Regions from separate parts of the Kitasatospora sp. NPDC029312 genome, predicted to be linked through region 2. Evidence: riboswitches for the same ligand, from Rfam matches in the RefSeq annotation. Region 2 holds a riboswitch; the other holds the start of a gene.
The links. Region 2 has a riboswitch for magnesium ahead of ACZ4WV_RS09505 (NRAMP family divalent metal transporter). Riboswitches for the same ligand answer to the same signal wherever they lie in the genome.
Positions count from the first base shown of each region.

Region 1: linked by a shared signal. The riboswitch ahead of ACZ4WV_RS17490 (magnesium transporter MgtE N-terminal domain-containing protein) and the one ahead of ACZ4WV_RS09505 (NRAMP family divalent metal transporter) in region 2 are both predicted to bind magnesium.

Region 1 covers NZ_JBVHXY010000019.1:12,408-17,213, reverse strand. Annotated here, with positions in the region: gene ACZ4WV_RS17500 (hypothetical protein) at 1-173, shown strand, start outside; gene ACZ4WV_RS17495 (divalent metal cation transporter) at 229-1,674, opposite strand; gene ACZ4WV_RS17490 (magnesium transporter MgtE N-terminal domain-containing protein) at 1,671-3,038, opposite strand; M-box (ykoK) riboswitch at 3,354-3,533, opposite strand; gene ACZ4WV_RS17485 (helix-turn-helix domain-containing protein) at 3,702-4,289, opposite strand; gene ACZ4WV_RS17480 (SAM-dependent methyltransferase) at 4,414-4,806, shown strand, end outside.
Region 2 covers NZ_JBVHXY010000008.1:58,140-62,945, forward strand. Annotated here, with positions in the region: gene ACZ4WV_RS09495 (YoaK family protein) at 1-336, opposite strand, end outside; gene ACZ4WV_RS09500 (MgtC/SapB family protein) at 383-1,117, opposite strand; gene ACZ4WV_RS09505 (NRAMP family divalent metal transporter) at 1,303-2,997, opposite strand; M-box (ykoK) riboswitch at 3,402-3,578, opposite strand; gene ACZ4WV_RS09510 (ABC transporter ATP-binding protein) at 3,716-4,516, shown strand; gene ACZ4WV_RS09515 (FtsX-like permease family protein) at 4,513-4,806, shown strand, end outside.

The DNA.
Region 1 (4,806 bases), on a different contig from region 2:
TCAGCGTGATGTCCACCCTCGACGACGCCGGGAAGCGGGCCGTCGGATTCAAGCTCTCCGAGGGGATGGAGGTCCCGGAGGAGCTCGCGTCCCGGTTCAAGTTCGCCCGGCAGAAGTCGAAGCTCGCCGGTACCATCCGCGGCTCGTTCTTCGTCATCAAGAACGAGTACTGATCACGACCCGCCCCGGCGTCCGGCGGGGCCGGAGCGGGCCGCCGCCCGGGCCGGGTCAGCCGAGGCCGAACCAGCCGAGGACGGTCTGGACGAGCAGGATCGTCGACATGGCGGCGACACCGACCACCACGACGGTGGCCGCGACGCGGTAGCGGGGGCCGTTGGCCGCGGCGCCGAGCACGGCGCGGCGGTTGGTGAGGACCAGCAGGTACACCAGCACGATCGGGCTGATCAGGCCCTGGAGGACCTGGGTGCCGATCAGCAGCTGGATGACGTCCACCGGGGTCAGCGCCACCACGGCGCCGAGGACGATCTGGGCGGTGAACAGCCCGAGGAACAGCGGGGCGTCGCGGAAGCTGCGGGAGACGGAGCGCTCGACGCCGGCCGCCTCGCCGATCGCGTAGCTGGCCGAGAGCGGCACCACCGCACCGGCCAGGGCGGAGGCGCCGATCAGCCCGAAGGCGAACAGCAGCTCTGCGCCGTGCCCGGCGACCGGCTTGAGGGCCTCGGCGGCCTGCGCGGCGGACTCCAGCGGGCCGGTGCCGCCGATCGCCGCGGCGGTGGCGATGATGATGGTCAGGCTGATCACGCAGGCGAACACCGCGCCGAGTACGGCGTCGGCCCGGATCAGCTTGTAGTCGGCGGGCTTGACGCCGCGGTCGACCACGCCGGCCGCGGCGTAGAACTGCATGTAGGGGCTGACAGTGGTGCCGATCAGGGCGACGGCCAGCAGGATGAAGTCCTTGCCGGGCTCCAGGTGCGGCACCACCAGGTGCTCGCCGACCTGCCCCCAGTCCGGGTGGCCGAGGACCATCGCGACGGGGTAGGCGAAGAACGCCAGCGACATCACCAGGAAGATGCGCTCGGCCCACTTGTACGAGCCGAACAGCACCAGCGACCAGAGCAGGACGGCGGCCGGCGGGATGACCGCCCACTTGGGCACGCCGAGCAGCTCGAAGGCGGCGCCGATGCCGGCGAACTCGCTGACCACCAGGCCGGTGTTGGCCAGCAGCAGGCAGAACACCGCGAGGGCGGTCAGGCGCAGGCTGAACTGCTCGCGGATCAGCGCGCCCAGGCCCTTGCCGGTGTGGGCGCCGAGCCGGACGGCCATCTCCTGCACCATCACCAGGGCGACGGTGACCAGCACCATGAAGAACAGCGTCCCGTAGGTGAACTGGGAGCCGGCGCTGGCGTAGGTGGCGATGCCCGCGGCGTCGTTGCCGGCGTTGGCGGCGACCAGGCCGGGGCCGGCCACCATGGCGACGGCGGCGAGTCGGCGCAGGCCCCGGCGGCGGCCGGTGCGCCCGGGGGTGCTCGGGGCGTTCCCGGTGTCCTGCGCGGACGTCTGCGCCGATGGCTGCGCCGATGGCTGCGCCGATGGCTGCGCCGACGCCGGGACGGATGCGGCGTCGGACGCGGGATCGGGCGCCGGGACGGACGCGGCGTCGGCGGTGTCCGGTCGGGTGGCGACGTCCCGGTGGGCGTCGAGGTCGCGGGTCACTTGAGGAGCCTCCGGAAGTGCAGGCGCCCGCGCTCGGGCAGCAGCGAGTCGAGGATGTCGTCGGCCAGGACCCGGCCGAGGGGGCGCCCGAAGTCGTCGACCACGAGCAGGGAGGTGGCCCGGGCGGCGACCAGGCGGTCGGCGGCCTCGGCCAGGCGGGTGTCGGGCCGTACGGTCACCGGTGGGCCGAACTGGCCCAGCCAGCTGGCGAGATCACCGATCACGGTGGTGTCCTCGGCGACGGCGAGGTCGAACAGCGGGATGTCGGCGAGCAGCCGCCCGTCGTCGTCCAGCACGGTGACCGCGTCGATGTCGGTGCGGTGCTCGGCCTGCGCGGCGAGTTCCGCCCGCACCTGGGCGACGGTGTGCGCGGGGCCGGCGGTGACCAGCAGGGTGGTCATCGCGCCGCCCGCGGTGCCCTCGCGATGGGCGAGCAGGGAGCGCAGCTCGGCGGCCTCGGGCTCGGGCATCCGGGCCAGCAGGGTCTCGCGCTCGCCGGGTGCGAGGTCGCGCAGGGCGTCGGCCGCCTCGTCCGGCTCCATCTCGTCGACGAGCCGGGCGGCGTGCTCGGGCGGCACTTCGCGCAGCAGGTTCTCCAGCTCGGCGGGTTCCATCTCCTCCAGCGCGTCCGCCGCCTGCTCCGGCTCCAACCAGCCCAGCAGCTGCTGGCGTTCGTGCCGGCCGAGGTCCTCCAGGATGTCGGCGAGGTCGGCGGGGCGCAGCCGGTGCAGCGCGGAGCGGGAGGCACGCAGCCGTACCTCGGCGGGCCCGTGGGTGGCCTGCTCGCCGAACGGGGCGACGGACTGCCAGTCGAGGACGCGCTCCGGGGTGGGCCGGACCTGCCAGCGGCGCGGGCCGAGCCGGCGCAGCAGGGTGGGCAGTGAGACGTCGACGCCGACGAGCACGGTGCGGGCGGCCAGCGGGGCCAGGTAGAGGTCGGCGGCGCGGGTGACCTGGACGCCGTCGACGTCGACGAGTTGGTGGTCGAGCACGTCGCGGGCGAGCAGCACCTCGCCGGGGCGGCGGTTGAACTCCCGCAGGTCCAGCCGGGCGGTTCGCAGCCGGACCCGGCCGGTCATGATGCGGTCGACGGCGCGGGCGGCGATGAAGGTGCGGCGCCGGCCTATCCGGATGATCAGGCCGGTGACGGGCGGGTACGGCTCCGCACCGTAGAGGCGGGCGACGACGTCGACGACGCGGCCGACCTCCTCACCGGCCTGGTTGGCGACCGGCCCGCCGACCAGCCCGGCGAGCGAGACCAGCGACGACCGGACGGCGCGGGTGACGGCGGTGCGGCGCTCGGCGGCGACGGTGCGGTCGCGCAGCCGGGCGGTGGTGGACGTGAACAGGGTGGCGGCAGCCATGGTGGGAACCCCCTCGCCCCGACAGGACGGGGCATCGGGCCGCCCGGCGGTGCGCCGCCGCCGTCCGCGACCGCGGAGCCGGTTCCAGGCATGCGCCAGGGCCGCCCGCGCCGGGACGGGCGGAAGGGCGGAGTGGACCGGATCGGGTCAGGGAAGGACGGGGCGCCTCGGGCGGCGGTGGGACGGCGAGGACGGCGAATACGTCAAGGGAAAGGGCCGACTATGGCCAGGACCTTCGTCCATCACGCCTCCTCCCGGTCTCGGCCGCGCATCGAGGTCGCGGCGGCGCGGCAGGGGGAGACCGACGTCGCCGCCTGGGCACCCCCACTCGTCAGAGCTTTGGCACTCCACGGCGTGTCCCTGGTCGTTGCCCGACGGGAAGCCACTTGGGGTCACCCCTTGAGCCGGGGAGACCTGTCCTGATCCGGAGCGTCTCTCGACGGGTGGGATCAGTGGCCTGTGTCCGTGAAGACGCCTCACCGAACGAGGTGTCTGTTCGAATCCGCCCCAGGATAGGGGGTCGCGGCCCCTACGGCGTAATCCTTGACCCGAGCTTGACCGTGGACCGATCAGTGGGGGCGCCGCCGGGCGTGCGGCCGGTGGTACCGCGTGGCGGACCGCCCGGCGGCCGCCCGGTACCCGAACAGGGCTCGGCCACCAGGACTATGATGCGTCGTCAGGTACCGTGCGAGCCCGGAGGTGGGCCCGTTCGCCCTGGTGCCCGAAGAGGACCAGGAGTTCGACGGCCTTGTCGCCGTCGGGCCCGAGCCAGTGCGGCACGTGGGTGTCGAACTCGGCGGCCTCACCCGCTTTGAGCACCAGGCTCTGGTCGCCGAGCAGCAGGTGCAGCCGTCCGCTGAGCACATAGACCCACTCGAACCCCTCATGGGTCTTCAGCTCCGGTTCGCTGTCCGGCCGCGGCGGGATCAGCAGTTTGTGGGCCTGGACACCGCCGGGGCGGCTGAGCGGCACGTACGTCATCCCGTCCCGGACCACCGGGCGCAGGTGGATGCGCGGATCGCCGGTGCGGGGCGCGCCCACGAGCTCGTCCAGCGGGACGGCGTGGACGTCGGCGAGCGGCAGCAGCAGCTCCAGGGTGGGCTTGCGGCTGCCGCCCTCGAGCCGGGACAGGGTGCTCTCGTTGATCCCGGTCCGTTCGGCGAGTTCCGCCAGCGTCATCCCGCGCCGGTGCCGCAGTTCGCGCAGCCGGGGGCCGACCGAGGCCAGGACGTCCTTCTTCGTGGTGCCCATGCCGGCCAGGTTGCCGAAACGGCATGCTTCCTTGCAAGCCCGGCAGGGCGGGGCGCACCGTCGTTCCGGACGCCCGGGCCGCACGGCCGCGGCGAACCGCCCCCGCCCGACGAGAGGACCAGCCATGCAGACCGCCGACGACTCCGCGACCTTCTGGGAGAACCACTACTCCCGCCTCGACGCCCAGTGGGGCACCGAGCCGAACGCCGTCCTGGAGGAGCTCGTCACCGCCCTCGTGTCCACCCCCGGCGCGGCGCTGGACCTGGGCTGCGGACACGGCGGCGACGCGCTCTGGCTCGCCGCCCGGGGCTGGGACGTCACCGCCGTCGACGTCGCGCGGACCGCCCTCGACCGCGTCGCCGAGCGGGCGAGGACCGCCGGGCTGTCCGCCCGCGTCCACCCCGTCCGCCACGACCTGGCCCGGACCTTCCCGGAGGGCCACTTCGACCTGGTGAGCGCCGGCTACTTCCACACGCCGGTGGAGATCCCCCGCGCCCAGGTCCTGCGCCGCGCCGCG
Region 2 (4,806 bases):
GACGGCCGCGAGCACGGTGCCGACCGCCACCAGCACCGCCTGCACGGCGAGCGCGGCGACCAGCAGCCGGCCGCGGTGCCCGGGCAGGCGCCGGGAGAGGTGGCCGCCGGCCAGGGCCCCGAGCAGGAACGCGGCGAGGGCGGCCAGTGAGGCGGTCGCGGAGAGGTTCGCCGCGCCAGCGAGGGCGAAGCCGAGGAAGACCACGTTGCCGGTCATGTTGGCGACGAACACGTGCCCGAGTTCGAGGTAGCTGACGGCGTCCACCACCCCGGTGACCAGGGTCAGCACCAGCAGCATCGGCACCAGCGGGCCGTGCTCGGGGTCGGGCTTCAGCATCGGGCCTCCAGTGTCTCGAGTGACGGCCTTTCCGTTCTACTCCCCCTCAGGCCAGCGCCGGGCCGCCGGGTTCCTCCCCGTCCTCGTCCAGGTGCCAGTGCAGGTCCCGGACGCCGGGCTCCAGCGACAGCCGGGTGACGACCTGTTCCAGGGCCGGGGTCACCTGCCCGGTGGTCGACACGGTGGCGCGCAGGCTGGTGGCGTCGCCCTGCTCGGTACGGCGGGCGCGCAGGCCGGTCGGGGCGAGCCCGGACGCGGCGAGGGCCTGGAGCAGCAGGGCTCGGATGTGGGTCTCGGACTTGCGGTCGCACTCCAGGTGGACGACGGCCCGGCTGGTGGAGTCCGGGTCGCTGCCGGACTGCGGGGCCCGGTCGAGCAACCGGCCGGCCGGGCGCAGCACCAGGTGGACGGCCAGCACGGCGGCCGTGCCGAGGACGGCGAGTTCCAGCTTGCCCGACGCGGCCAGGACCCCGACGGCAGCCGAACACCAGAGCGTGGCGGCCGTGTTGAGGCCGCGCACCCCGGCGCCGTCGCGCAGGATGACACCACCGCCGAGGAAGCCGATGCCGGAGACGACGTACGAGGCGACCCGGGTGGGGCTGCCGGCGTCGCCGACCGCCTCGCTGTAGAGCACGAACAGGGTGGCGCCGGCGGCGACCAGGGCGTTGGTGCGCAGGCCGGCCATGCGGGCCCGCCACTGGCGCTCGACGCCGATCAACGCGCCGCAGGCGACGCCGGTGGCGAGCCGGACCAGGAACTCGACGGTGGTCAGGGTGTGCACGACGGCACCTCCTCCATGGGAAGGGCGGGAAAGGGCGGGGGCGGGGGGGGGGGGGGGGGGGGGGGGGGGGGGGGGGGAGGGGTGGGTGGGGGTGGGGGGGGGGGGGGGGGGGGGGGGGGGGGGGGGGGGGGGGGGGGCCCCCCCCCCCCCCCCCGCCCCACGGCGTACCGGCCGTGGCCGGCGGCTCAGTGGTCGAGCGCGGTCTCGACGACCTTGATGATGACCATGGCCGTCGCGATCAGCAGGTAGGCGCGCAGGGCGCCCATGCCGGCCTTGCGGGCGGTGGACATCACCGGCTTGCCGAGGGTGTCCAGCGGAGGCATCCGCCAGTTCTCGCGGCCGGTGCGGTCGACGGGGTCCTCCTTGGTGGCCGTGCGGCCGAAGGTGAAGGAGTACCCGGCGACGAGGACGCCCGCGACGCCGCAGCCGGCCATGATCCACAGGATCGCGTCGGAGCTGATGCCGGGCCAGACCACGGCAGCGGTCAGGACGAGCGAGAGCGTCACCAGGACGCCGACCACGGCCGAGGTGAAGGCGTTGGTCCTGGGGCCGTTGACCCACGGGCCGAGCACGGCGCGGTCGTTGCAGAGCAGCAGCAGGAACACGGTGGCGGAGGGCAGCAGGACCCCGGCGAGCACCTGGACGAACTGGGTCATCAGGCCCTGGAGGTAGCCGTCGGACAGCAGGGTGATGACGGCGGCCACGACGACCAGGCCGGCGTAGACGCCGTAGAAGCCCTTGGCGCCCTTGACCCCGCGGTGCAGCGAGTGCCTGATGCCGAAGACGTCGCCGATCGCGTAGGCGGTGGAGAGCGAGACGGCGAAGGCGCCGATGATGGAAGCGTCCAGCAGGGCGATCGCGAACAGCACGCCGGCCAGCCGGCCGGCCTTGGCCTCGACGCCCTGGGCGAGGGCGGCCGCGTCGGAGAACCGTCCGAAGCCGTCGGTACCCGCGAAGGCCGCCGCCGTGAGACCGATCAGCGCGGCCGCGCCGACGATGACCACGACGATCCCGATCCACAGGTCGACCTTCTCGTACGTCATGAAACGCGGGGTGATCCGCTTGTCGATGACGTACGACTGCTGGAAGAACAGCTGCCAGGGGGCGACGGTGGTCCCGACGATCGAGATGATGACCATCATGACGGCCGCGAGCCCGCCGGAGCCGCCGGGCAGGGCGGGCGTCACGAAGTCGTGGGCCAGCTGCGAGGTCTCCGGGTGGACCAGGAAGTAGACCGGCACCAGCAGCAGCGAGCCCGCGCACAGGGTGATGGCGACCCGTTCGAACCGCCGGAAGGAGCCGGTGAAGGCCGAGGCGATGATGATCGCGGCCGCCAGGACCACCGAGGCCGCCTTGGGCAGGCCCAGGTAGCCGGCGGCCAGTGTGACGCCGATGAACTCCGTCACCAGGGTCAACGCGTTCAGCAGGAACAGGTCGATCACGCTGAACGCGCCCCAGAAGCGGCCGAAGCGCTCCAGGATCAGCCGGGCGTGGCCGACGCCGGTGACGGCGCCGAGGCGCAGCACCATCTCCTGGTTGACGTACAGCACGGGGATGAGCATCAGCAGGGTCCACAGCAGCTGGGTGCCGTAGTTCTGCCCGGCCTGGCCGTAGGTGGAGAAGGCGCCGGCGTCGTTGTCACCGACCATGACGATCAGGCCGGGGCCGATGATCGCCAGCAGGGTCTTGAGCCGGGCGGAGAGGCCGTGGCGCGGGGCGGTGTCGTCGAGCCGGACGGTGCCGAGCGCGCCCTTGATGTCGCCGAGGTGGGCGTCGTCCAGGACGGCCTGGCCGGCGGCGGGTTTGGCGGATGCGGCGGCGGATGTGGTGGAAGCGGCGGGAACCGCGGGGAACTTCGGGTCCAGCATCGCATTGGTCATGGCAGGGCCTGCCTCCCTGCCCCTCGTCGAGGGGCGTCAGGGGGCACGCGGCAGTGTTCCTCCCCGCGGGCGCACGCCGCCGCCTCCGCACGGCGGCGCTGAGCGGCGGCGGCCGTGCGGACGTGCGGACATGGCGGAGCGTCCATGCGCATGAACGGGACGTGACCTGACGTGACGATCCGTCATGCGCCCTGCGCCCGCACATGGTTGAGCGCGGATGAAGCGCCGGGCGGGCGCTCAGGGAGGTTGTTACCGCGTGCCGGAGGTGTTCGAGAGCATGCGGGGGTAGGGGCGACTGTGACCCGGACTACTGCAGTCCATGTTCTCGCCTCCTCCCGGCCGGGGGCGCACCGTCTGTGCGCCGCGTCGCGACACGGCAAGGAGCACACCGGTCGCGGCGGACCGGTACACCCCAACTCGTCAGAGCTTTGGCACTCCACGGCGTGTCCAGCCGGTCCGGCCGGAAGCCACTTGGGGTCAACCCTTAGGTCGGGAAGACCTGTCCTGAACCTGGGCGTCTCTCGACGTCGTCGGGTCAGTGGCCTGTGTCCGTGAAGACGCCTCACCGAACGAGGTGCCTCGTGAAACCTCACACAGCATAGCCCGACCCGGGAGCGAGCCCTCAATCCTTTCGGCCGAACTTCGACACCTTTGTAGAACCGTGACCGAGCCGCGCGGGCTGCGCTTCCCCCCGTCGGCATATATAGTTCACCGGCATATGCAGCTGAACAGCTCACAAGGGGGAAGTGTGTCCGACACCGATCCGACCCGGTCCGAACCCGTCCTGCGCCTGACCGGGGTGTCCCGGGTGCACGGACGCGGCGCCGCCGAGGTGCACGCCCTGCGCGGAATCGATCTGACCGTCCACGCCGGCGAGTTCGTCGCCGTGATGGGGCCGTCCGGCTCCGGCAAGTCGACCCTGCTGACCCTGGCCGGCGGACTGGAGCTGCCCACCCGGGGCGAGGTGCTGGTCGAGGGCGTCACGCTCGGCGGCCTCAGCCGCGGCCGGCTCGCCGACCTGCGGCGACGCTCCGTCGGGTACGTCTTCCAGGACTACAACCTGATTCCGGCGCTCACCGCCGCCGAGAACATCGCCCTGCCCCGCGAACTCGACGGAGTCCCGGGCCGCACCGCCCGCCGGGAGGCGCTGGCCGCCCTGGAGGAACTGGGCATCGGCGAGCTCGCCGACCGCTTCCCCGACGACATGTCCGGCGGACAGCAGCAACGCGTCGCCATCGCCCGGGCGCTGATCGGCGAACGCCGGCTGGTGCTCGCCGACGAACCGACCGGCGCACTGGACTCGGCCACCGGCGACGCGGTGCTCGCCGTCCTGCGCGCCCGCTGCGACGCCGGGGCGGCGGCCGTGATGGTCACCCATGAGGCCTCGCACGCCAGTTGGGCGGACCGGGTGGTGCACCTGCGGGACGGCGCGATCGCCTCGGAGAGCGCCGGCCGCCGCTCCGGCGGCTGCCCGGCAGCCGTCCACCGGCCCAACCCGCTCGGGGAGGTGGCGCGTTGAAGCTCGGAGCATGGAAGGTCGCACTGCGCGTCGCCCGCCGTGACGCGCTGCGGGCCAAGGGCCGCAGCGCCCTGGTCCTGGCCATGGTCGCGCTGCCCGTCCTCGGGGTCACCGGCGCCGACGTGGTCCACCGCAGCGGGCAGCTCACCCCGGCCGAGCGGGTCGAGCGGGTGGTCGGCGGAGCGGACGCCCTGGTCACCGGGCTCAGCCCGGGCCGGACCGTCGAGCAGGCCCCGATCGCCGAGGACGGCGCCTTCGCCGTCGACCCCAAGCCGGGGCAGCAGCCGACG